Regions from separate parts of the Clostridium taeniosporum genome, predicted to be linked through region 3. Evidence: riboswitches for the same ligand, from Rfam matches in the RefSeq annotation. Region 3 holds a riboswitch; each other region holds the start of a gene.
What was found. A riboswitch is a leader RNA that binds a small molecule or an ion and turns the genes downstream of it on or off. The one in region 3 is predicted to bind S-adenosylmethionine.

Region 1 (2,210 bases), 780 kb from region 3:
TAAATATTGATATTAAAGCACATATGCCCATTAAATAAGGGTAAAATAAATATTGCATTATAGCAAAAGGTGATATTGCTGCTAATCCAGCTGCTGAAATTAATTGAGCTCCATATGGAATTATTCCTTGGAATACACAAGAAAACATATCCATTATTCCTGCAACTCTTTTTGGTTCTAAATCAAATTCATCAGAAATATTTTTAGCTATTGGACCAACTGTTACTATTGCTATAGTATTGTTAGCAGTACATACATCAACTAAACTTACTAAAGTTGCTATTCCAAGTTCTGCATTTCTTTTATTCTTAAATCTTTTTAATCCTTTATTTAATATATACTCAATTCCACCATTTTCTTTAATTAAAGCAATTGTTCCTGCTATTAATAATGATATAATTATTAATTCACTCATTCCTGATATTCCAGTAGATATTGAACTACATAATCCAACCACATCAAAACTACCATAAATAAATCCAATAACTGCAGCAATTATTATTCCTACAAATAAAACTACCACAACATTTAATCCTATTAACGCTGATGCTATTACTACAATATATGGAATTATTTTTGCTAAACTATACTGTAATTCTTCTACACCTGCTGTAGCAGCATTTCTTGTTAATATTCCAAATATTATTGCTGTTAATATTGCAGCAGGAACCACTATTTTAAAGTTCATTTTAAACTTATCTCTCATTTCACAACCTTGAGTTCTTGTTGCTGCTATAGTAGTATCAGAAATTATTGATAAGTTATCTCCAAACATAGCTCCACTAACTACTGCACCAACCGATAAGGCAACTAATACGCCTGTTTTATCTGCTATACCAACAGCAATTGGTACTAATGCGACTATTGTTCCCATTGAAGTTCCAACAGAAAGTGCTATAAAACATGCTATTAAAAATAAACCTACTGTTAATAAATTAGTTGGTAAAATTGATAGACCTAGATTTACAGTAGAATCTACTGCTCCCATATCCTTAGCTACTTGGGCAAATGCTCCTGCCAATATGAATATTAATATCATCAATATTACATTGCTGTGTCCTGACCCTTTACAAAATATCTCCAATTTTTCATTTAATTTTTTTTCTCTATTCATAGCTAAAGCAACTACTGATGCTGCTGAAAATGGAATAATTACAGATACAGCATACATATCACCTGCGAGTATTGATACTCCTACATATACTATTAAAAATACTAATAATGGTAATAAAGATTTTATACTTGCTTTTTTCTTCATAAACTATTTCCTCCTTTTGTCATTTGAAACTTTTGATAAAAGAAATCCTTAGGCAATAGATGGAGATTTAGATTTATATAGAATTTCTACATATATAAATCCATCAACTGAATATATTATTTTTTATTCTTGTACAATTTTTTTGTTTAAATTATAATTTCTATTATTTATTTAAGTTATCCAAAATTTTAATTTATTATAAAAGAATAAAAAAATAAAAGCTTCCACCCAATAGTGAAGCTTTAAATATTCTCATACTATATTAGACTTCTTATCTAACGGGATTTGGCACCACACATTTAAAGTAAACTTTGTGCATTTACACATTAATTAACCTTAAAAGTAGGTTGCTGGGCTTCATAGGGCCAGTCCCTCCACCACTCTTGATAAGTATTCTTTTTTTCAATTATAATTTTAACAATATAATGATTATATGTCAATACTAAATATTAATAAAACTATTATTTAATTTATAATTTTATATATTATTATTAAATTTAAAGTGTTTTTATGAAAAAATATTGTATTTTTCTAACAATTTTAAAATTTTAATATTTACATTAATTATATCAACTTTAAAATTTTTTTATTCATCATTTTTTGTGTTATTTTAATTTTTGTTTTTATTTGTATATTTTGTGATTTTGAAATTAAAGGTATGTTGCATTAACGTTTATTATAATAAGGTATTTATACAATAATAAATTCTCCATTATAATAACTAAATTTAAAAAATAAAACTAATTCCTTATTATAATGGAGAATATTTTTAATCAATCTATGTTTATTAAATTTTATATTTTTCTAAATCATTCTTAAATGTCTCAGTAATTCCTTTAAAATCATGTATATTATCTATAAGTTTCTTAATTTCATTAGTGTAATTTATTACATTAGCACTTACTTCTTCTGAAGATGCTGAATTTTCTTGAGCAATAGCTGCTAATGATTC
Region 2 (2,210 bases), 1.0 Mb from region 3:
TTGTGGAGAAGAATATAAGATAGTTAAAGATATACAAGGTATTAAGTTTGGATTCTTAGGTTATATGGGATGGAATATATCAGATGAATTAAAGAGTAAAATTTGTAATGATATAGAAGAATTAAGAAGTCAAGGAGTTAAAGTTATCATACCTTATTTTCATTGGGGATCTGAAAGTGAATATGAAGCTGGGAGAAATCAAGTAGAATTAGCTAGATTTACAATAGATAGTGGAGCTGATGCAGTAATTGGATCTCATCCTCATGTTATTCAAACAATGGAAAATTATAAAGGAAAACTAATTGCTTATTCTATGGGGAATTTTTGTTTTGGTGGAAATTTTAATCCTAAAGATAAAAGAACTTTTATTTTACAAATAAAATGTAATTTAGAAAACAATGAATTGAATAATATGGAATATAAAGTTATTCCTACTATGATATCTTCTAGAAATGATAAAAATGATTATGTTCCAACTATTGCAAAAAGTAATAAAGAAGAAATATTAAAACTTTTAAATGAACTTTCACCAACATTAAATAATAAAATAATAGATGAATTTTTTATCATAGATGATTAATTGAAAAATATTTAAATAGGCCAATGAAACATTTTTAGTTATTTGAAATTCATTAAATTTATATAAGAAAATATATAATATTTTTAATTAATATAAAATATTATTGACAAATTTAAATTATGAAATTATAATTTAAAACATAAATTAAAAATTAATATTTGTTATATCTTATCAAGAGTGGTGGAGGGACTGGCCCTATGAAACCCGGCAACCAAATGATTAATTATCATTTATGGTGCTAAATCCTGCAACGTATATAGTTGATAGATGAGAGGGTAAATTTATTTAGTATATTAAGCGCTAGAGATTTATTCTCTGGCGCTTTATTTATTATTTATAAAATTTATAACAAAGTTAAAATTTATGCATAATTTAATTTACAATTTAGTTTGCAAACAATCATCAATAGGCAAAAAATAAAAAATATATTTTAATTTAGCAATAAAATGTGTAAAGGGGTGGTATCTAATGATAGAAGTTAGTAATTTAGAAAAAAATTTTGAGGAAATAAGAGTATTAAGCAATATTTCAATAAGCATAAAAGAAGGAGAGATTTATGGAATAATTGGACATAGTGGAGCAGGAAAATCTACATTACTTAGGTGTATTAATGGTCTTGAATCATACAACAACGGTTTTTTAAAAGTAATGGGGAATGATGTCTCTAATTTAAAAGGCAAAGATTTAAGAAGTTTTAGAAGAAACTTGGGGATGATTTTTCAAAACTTCAATCTTATACAAAGAAAAAATGTTTTTGATAATGTAGCTTTTCCATTAGAAATATGGAAATATAATAAAAACCACATTAAGTCTAAAGTTATGGGACTTCTTAAGTTAGTAGGTTTAGAAGAAAAAATAAATTCTAAACCATCTGAATTAAGTGGAGGTCAAAAGCAAAGAGTAGCTATTGCAAGAGCATTAGCATTAGAGCCTAAAATATTATTATGTGATGAAGCAACTTCAGCATTAGATCCTAAGACTACCAAAGATATACTATCATTACTTTTAAAAATAAATCAGGAACTGGGTATAACAATAGTTATTGTTACTCATCAAATGGAAGTAGTAAAAGAAATCTGTGAAAGAGTTACATTGCTTGAAGGTGGAAATATAAAATCTCAAGGTAAATGTGAGGAATTATTTTTAAAACCTAAATCATCTTTAAAGAAGTTTCTTGGAGAAGATGATGAAAATATATTACCTCAAAATGGAGCGAACATAAAAATATTTTTTTCTAATAATTTTTCAGAGAATGCTGTTATAACAAAGATGGCAAGAGAACTTAATATAGATTTTTCTATTGTATCTGGAAAATTAGAAAAATTTAGAGATATGATTCTAGGTGGAATAGTTATAAATATAAATGAATGTGATAAGGATAGAGTAATTAAATACTTAGAGAATAAGAAAATTTTGTTGGAGGTGATTAAATAATGCAAGAAATTATAATAATAGCTTTAAATCAAACATTAATAATGGTTTTAGCCTCTACAATATTTTCAGTTATATTAGGTTTTATTCCAGCAATGATTCTTACCATTACTTCAGATGATGGTTTAAAACCAAATAAATTTATATATTCCATTTTAGATTTTATAGTAAATACACTAAGAAGTTTTCCATTTGTGAT
Region 3 (2,210 bases):
CATGCTCTCCATCAAGTAAGCAGCATCTTCTTATATATGGTGCTTTAACCTTTCTATGATCTAATTCAAAACTTTCTACTTTTTCCATTATTATATCCTCCTAAATAAATTAAATTTTGTTTACTGTTAATAAAATACTTTCTATACTTTTAGTTATTTTTTGAGCTATATATGGATTATTCATTATATACAAATGAATTCCATCCACACCTGTAGAAATTAAATCCACAATTTGTTCTACTGCATAAGCAATTCCTGCATCTCTTAATGCTTCTGGATTATGCTCGTATTTATCTATTATTTTTTTGAATTTATTAGGAAACGATGCTCCACTTAAAGATAAAATTCTTTCAATTTGTTTTTTATTTGTTACAGGCATAATACCAGCTTCAATTGGCAAATTTATATTAGCAGCACGAACCTCGTCTTGAAAATTATAATACAAATTGTTATCAAAAAACAACTGAGATATAAAATAAGATGCTCCTGAATATTCTTTCCTTTTCATACTTTCAATTTCTCTATAAAGTCCTTTATGCTCTATATGACCTTCTGGATAACAGGCTGCTGCTATATTAAAATTCCCATTATCATTTATATACTTAATTAATTCATTAGCATGATCTAACTCTCCTATAATTTTGCTTCCTATATCAATATCTCCTCTTAATGCAAGTATATTTTCTATATTGTTTTTTTCAAACTCTCTTAAATAATATTTTACATCTTTCTTATCTAAATTAATACAAGTTAAATGTGATACTGCTTCAATTCCATATTTATTCTTTATTAAAGAAGATAATTCAATAGTCTTACTATTTTTAACGCTTCCACCTGCCCCATAGGTAACGCTTATATAATCTGGACTTAATCCCTTCAAATCTTCTAATGTGTTATAAATAGTTTGTATGGATGATGTTGTTTTAGGTGGAAAAATTTCAAATGAAAAAACCGCCTTTTTATCTCTGAATAAATTTTTAATATTCATTTTTTTGCCCCCTTTTTATAAAAAATCGCTAAGCGACTGTAAAGAGTCGATTTTTTTAGCCATGCACCCTTTTCAAACGTAATTCAGTAATAATAATGATGCTACATATGATTATTTTTTATTCTTTAGGGATATTCCTAATATCTTTAAAATACAGTATTTTATAAGTTATCCACGGATCTTTCAATGATATAATTTCCCAAATAATAAAAAAATGCCTAAAGGATATTTCCTTTAGGCATAATAAACTTCTACACTAAATAAAATTACCCTTATCTATCAGTCACTTACTGCAGGATTTAGCACCATATATAAATTATATTGGTTGCCGGGTTTCATCGGGCCAGTCCCTCCACCACTCTTGATAAGAAATTATTTCTAATTATATAGTAATATAATTGCTTTGTAAAGTTTTATTTCAAATAAATTTTTTCTATTTTTACTTTTATTGTTAAGTTTTAATCAATAAAAGTACAATAGATATTAAACTAAAAACAGAACTTATTATCATTATGTAATTTACAACTTGTTTAGGTGTGAACCCTTTTTCTTCAAGCCTAAAATGTATCTGACTTCTATCTGCTTGATAAACAGGTTTTCCTTCTGAAAATCTTTTAAAAATAACAAATAAATTATCAAATATTGGTACAGCTAATGCTAAAATAGGAATAAACAAACTTAATACAGTAGCTTGTTTAAATGCACCATCTAATGCTATAACACTTAACATGAATCCTAAAAAATTAGCACCAGAATCTCCCATAAATACTTTTGCAGGATATCTGTTATAAAATAAAAATCCTACTATAGATCCTAAAAGTATTATGGATGTTTCAGCTGATACTTGCTGATTTAATACTATTGCAGCAATAAAAAAAGTTATGGATGAAATAAGAGAAATTCCCCCTGCCAACCCATCCATACCATCAGACCAGTTTATTACAGTTGTAACTCCAAATATCCAAGTAATCGTTAATAAAAACTGTATAGTCTTACTTAGCGCTATAAATTCCCCAGTGAATGGATTAGTAAATCCCAAAAATGCTATTCCTGCTTTAAAAACAAGCACAGCTGATAATAACTGAATGATTAGTCGTGGAAGTATAGCAAATTCTTTAAATCTTGTTTTATAATAATCATCTATAAGTCCTATTAATAGTATTGCTGTTGCTGCTATAAATACAACTATTTGTTGTTTTATATCATCCTTTACAAATAAGAA
Region 4 (2,210 bases), 1.3 Mb from region 3:
GCAAAATAAGTTTTTATTAATTATCTAAAATTATATTAACTTTTAGATGTATTTTTTTATTTCTTCTACTTTATTTAATCTTTCCCATGGTAAATCAAGATCAGTTCTTCCAAAATGACCATAAGCAGCTGTTTGCTTAAATATAGGTTTTCTTAAATCTAAATCTCTTATTATAGCACCTGGTCTTAAATCAAATACTTTTTCTACAATTTCAACAACCTTATTTTCTGGCATTTTTCCTGTTCCAAAAGTATCAATTTCAATAGAAACTGGTTTTGCAACTCCTATAGCATAAGCTAATTGTATTTCTAATTTATCTGCAACACCTGCTGCAACTAAGTTTTTAGCTACCCATCTTGCTGCATAAGCTGCTGATCTATCAACCTTAGTTGAATCTTTTCCAGAGAATGCTCCACCACCGTGTCTTCCATATCCACCGTACGTATCAACTATTATTTTTCTTCCTGTTAATCCTGAATCTCCTTGTGGTCCACCTACAACGAATCTTCCAGTTGGATTTATAAAATATCTAGTTTCTGAATCTAATAATTCAGCTGGAACTACTGCATTTATTACATGTTCTTTTATATCTTTTTCTATTGTTTCTAATGACACTTCTTCGCCATGTTGAGTTGAAATAACTATCGTATCTATTCTTTTTGGTTTATTATTTTCATATTCAACAGTAACTTGTGTTTTTCCATCTGGTCTTAAATAACCTAAAGTACCATTCTTTCTTACCTCTGTAAGTCTTCTAGATAATTTATGAGCCATGTGGATAGGTAATGGCATATATGCTTCTGTTTCATTAGTAGCAAAACCAAACATCATACCTTGGTCCCCTGCACCTACTGCTTCTACATCATCTTTTTCACCTTTTCTAGATTCAAGAGCTTCATCAACTCCCATAGCTATATCTGATGATTGTTCATCTATTGTAGTCATAACTGCACAAGTATCACAGTCAAAACCATATTTAGCTCTATCATATCCTATTTCTCTAACTGTTTCTCTAACAACTTTTGGAATGTCAACATAACAATTAGTTGATATTTCTCCCATTACCATAACTAATCCTGTAGTAGTACATGTTTCACAAGCAACTCTTGCATTTGGATCTTTTTCTAAGATAGAATCTAAAATAGCATCGGAAATTTGGTCACACATTTTATCTGGATGCCCTTCTGTAACTGATTCTGATGTAAATAATCTTCTCATTTCTTTCTCCCTTCATTCTACTCTTTATCGTAATATTTTCTTAAATTCATACACAAAACTATAAATAATATAAAATTATTGAAAAATAACAAAATCGCAAACGACTGTTAATCATTGATTTTTTAGTCATTCATCATTTCCAAATCCAATTCAAAACTAATGATGCGACATATGATTATTTTTTTGATTTATTTCTTAATCTTCAAACAAAATATAATCTAAATTATCCACATATTATTTAGAAATATGAATTCCTAAATAACAAAAAAACTCTTCGATAAGAAGAGTACTAATTCAATAATCCTTTTCTTATCTTGTAGATTATGATTAATAAATCTACAGGAATTGGCACCTTGTGTAAACAGGTTGCCGGGTTTCATAGGGCCCTTTCCCTCCACCTCTCTCGATAAGAGTATATTAATTTAATTTTCATAGGTATTCTAGCATATCATATATACTTAGTCAACAATAATTTTTATTACTAAAATATTTTAATTTGTATTTAGAAGAAGATAATTAATTATAATTATTCTAATTTCTATTAATTAAAAATCTAATGTAAATAAAAAAAGAATAAACTAAAGTTTATTCTTTTTTGGTGGAGGAAGATGGATTCGAACCATCGAAACGAAACGTAACAGATTTACAGTCTGCCCCCTTTGGCCACTCGGGAATTCCTCCAGATTTGGAGCTGGCAATAGGAATCGAACCTACAACCTGCTGATTACAAGTCAGCTGCTCTACCGTTGAGCCATGCCAGCATAAATATTTATTTTTTTAAATTAATGGTGGGCACAACAGGGCTCGAACCTGTGACCCTCTGCTTGTAAGGCAGATGCTCTCCCAGCTGAGCTATGCGCCCATTAATTGGTGGAGGAAGATGGATTCGAACCATCGAAACGAAACGTAACAGATTTACAGTCTGCCCCCTTTGGCCACTCGGGAATTCCTCCAGATTTTTGAAGCTGGCAATAGGAATCGAACCTACAACC

Region 1: it holds a riboswitch for S-adenosylmethionine, as region 3 does, so the genes downstream of both, BGI42_RS07475 (Na+/H+ antiporter NhaC family protein) here and metF (methylenetetrahydrofolate reductase [NAD(P)H]) in region 3, are expected to answer to the same signal.
Region 2: it holds a riboswitch for S-adenosylmethionine, as region 3 does, so the genes downstream of both, BGI42_RS00585 (methionine ABC transporter ATP-binding protein) here and metF (methylenetetrahydrofolate reductase [NAD(P)H]) in region 3, are expected to answer to the same signal.
Region 4: it holds a riboswitch for S-adenosylmethionine, as region 3 does, so the genes downstream of both, metK (methionine adenosyltransferase) here and metF (methylenetetrahydrofolate reductase [NAD(P)H]) in region 3, are expected to answer to the same signal.

What each region holds. Positions count from the first base shown of each region.
Region 1 is NZ_CP017253.2:1,606,225-1,608,434, reverse strand. Features, by position in the region: gene BGI42_RS07475 (Na+/H+ antiporter NhaC family protein) at 1-1,258, opposite strand, end outside; SAM riboswitch class I at 1,508-1,651, opposite strand; gene BGI42_RS07470 (heme NO-binding domain-containing protein) at 2,046-2,210, opposite strand, start outside.
Region 2 is NZ_CP017253.2:137,303-139,512, forward strand. Features, by position in the region: gene BGI42_RS00580 (CapA family protein) at 1-580, shown strand, start outside; SAM riboswitch class I at 746-854, shown strand; gene BGI42_RS00585 (methionine ABC transporter ATP-binding protein) at 1,049-2,014, shown strand; gene BGI42_RS00590 (methionine ABC transporter permease) at 2,014-2,210, shown strand, end outside.
Region 3 is NZ_CP017253.2:2,383,643-2,385,852, forward strand. Features, by position in the region: gene BGI42_RS10940 (S-ribosylhomocysteine lyase) at 1-88, opposite strand, end outside; gene metF (methylenetetrahydrofolate reductase [NAD(P)H]) at 110-988, opposite strand; SAM riboswitch class I at 1,258-1,359, opposite strand; gene BGI42_RS10950 (MraY family glycosyltransferase) at 1,440-2,210, opposite strand, start outside.
Region 4 is NZ_CP017253.2:467,676-469,885, reverse strand. Features, by position in the region: gene metK (methionine adenosyltransferase) at 43-1,218, opposite strand; SAM riboswitch class I at 1,525-1,631, opposite strand; tRNA gene BGI42_RS02350 (tRNA-Tyr) at 1,815-1,899, opposite strand; tRNA gene BGI42_RS02345 (tRNA-Thr) at 1,905-1,979, opposite strand; tRNA gene BGI42_RS02340 (tRNA-Val) at 2,005-2,080, opposite strand; tRNA gene BGI42_RS02335 (tRNA-Tyr) at 2,087-2,171, opposite strand; tRNA gene BGI42_RS02330 (tRNA-Thr) at 2,182-2,210, opposite strand, start outside.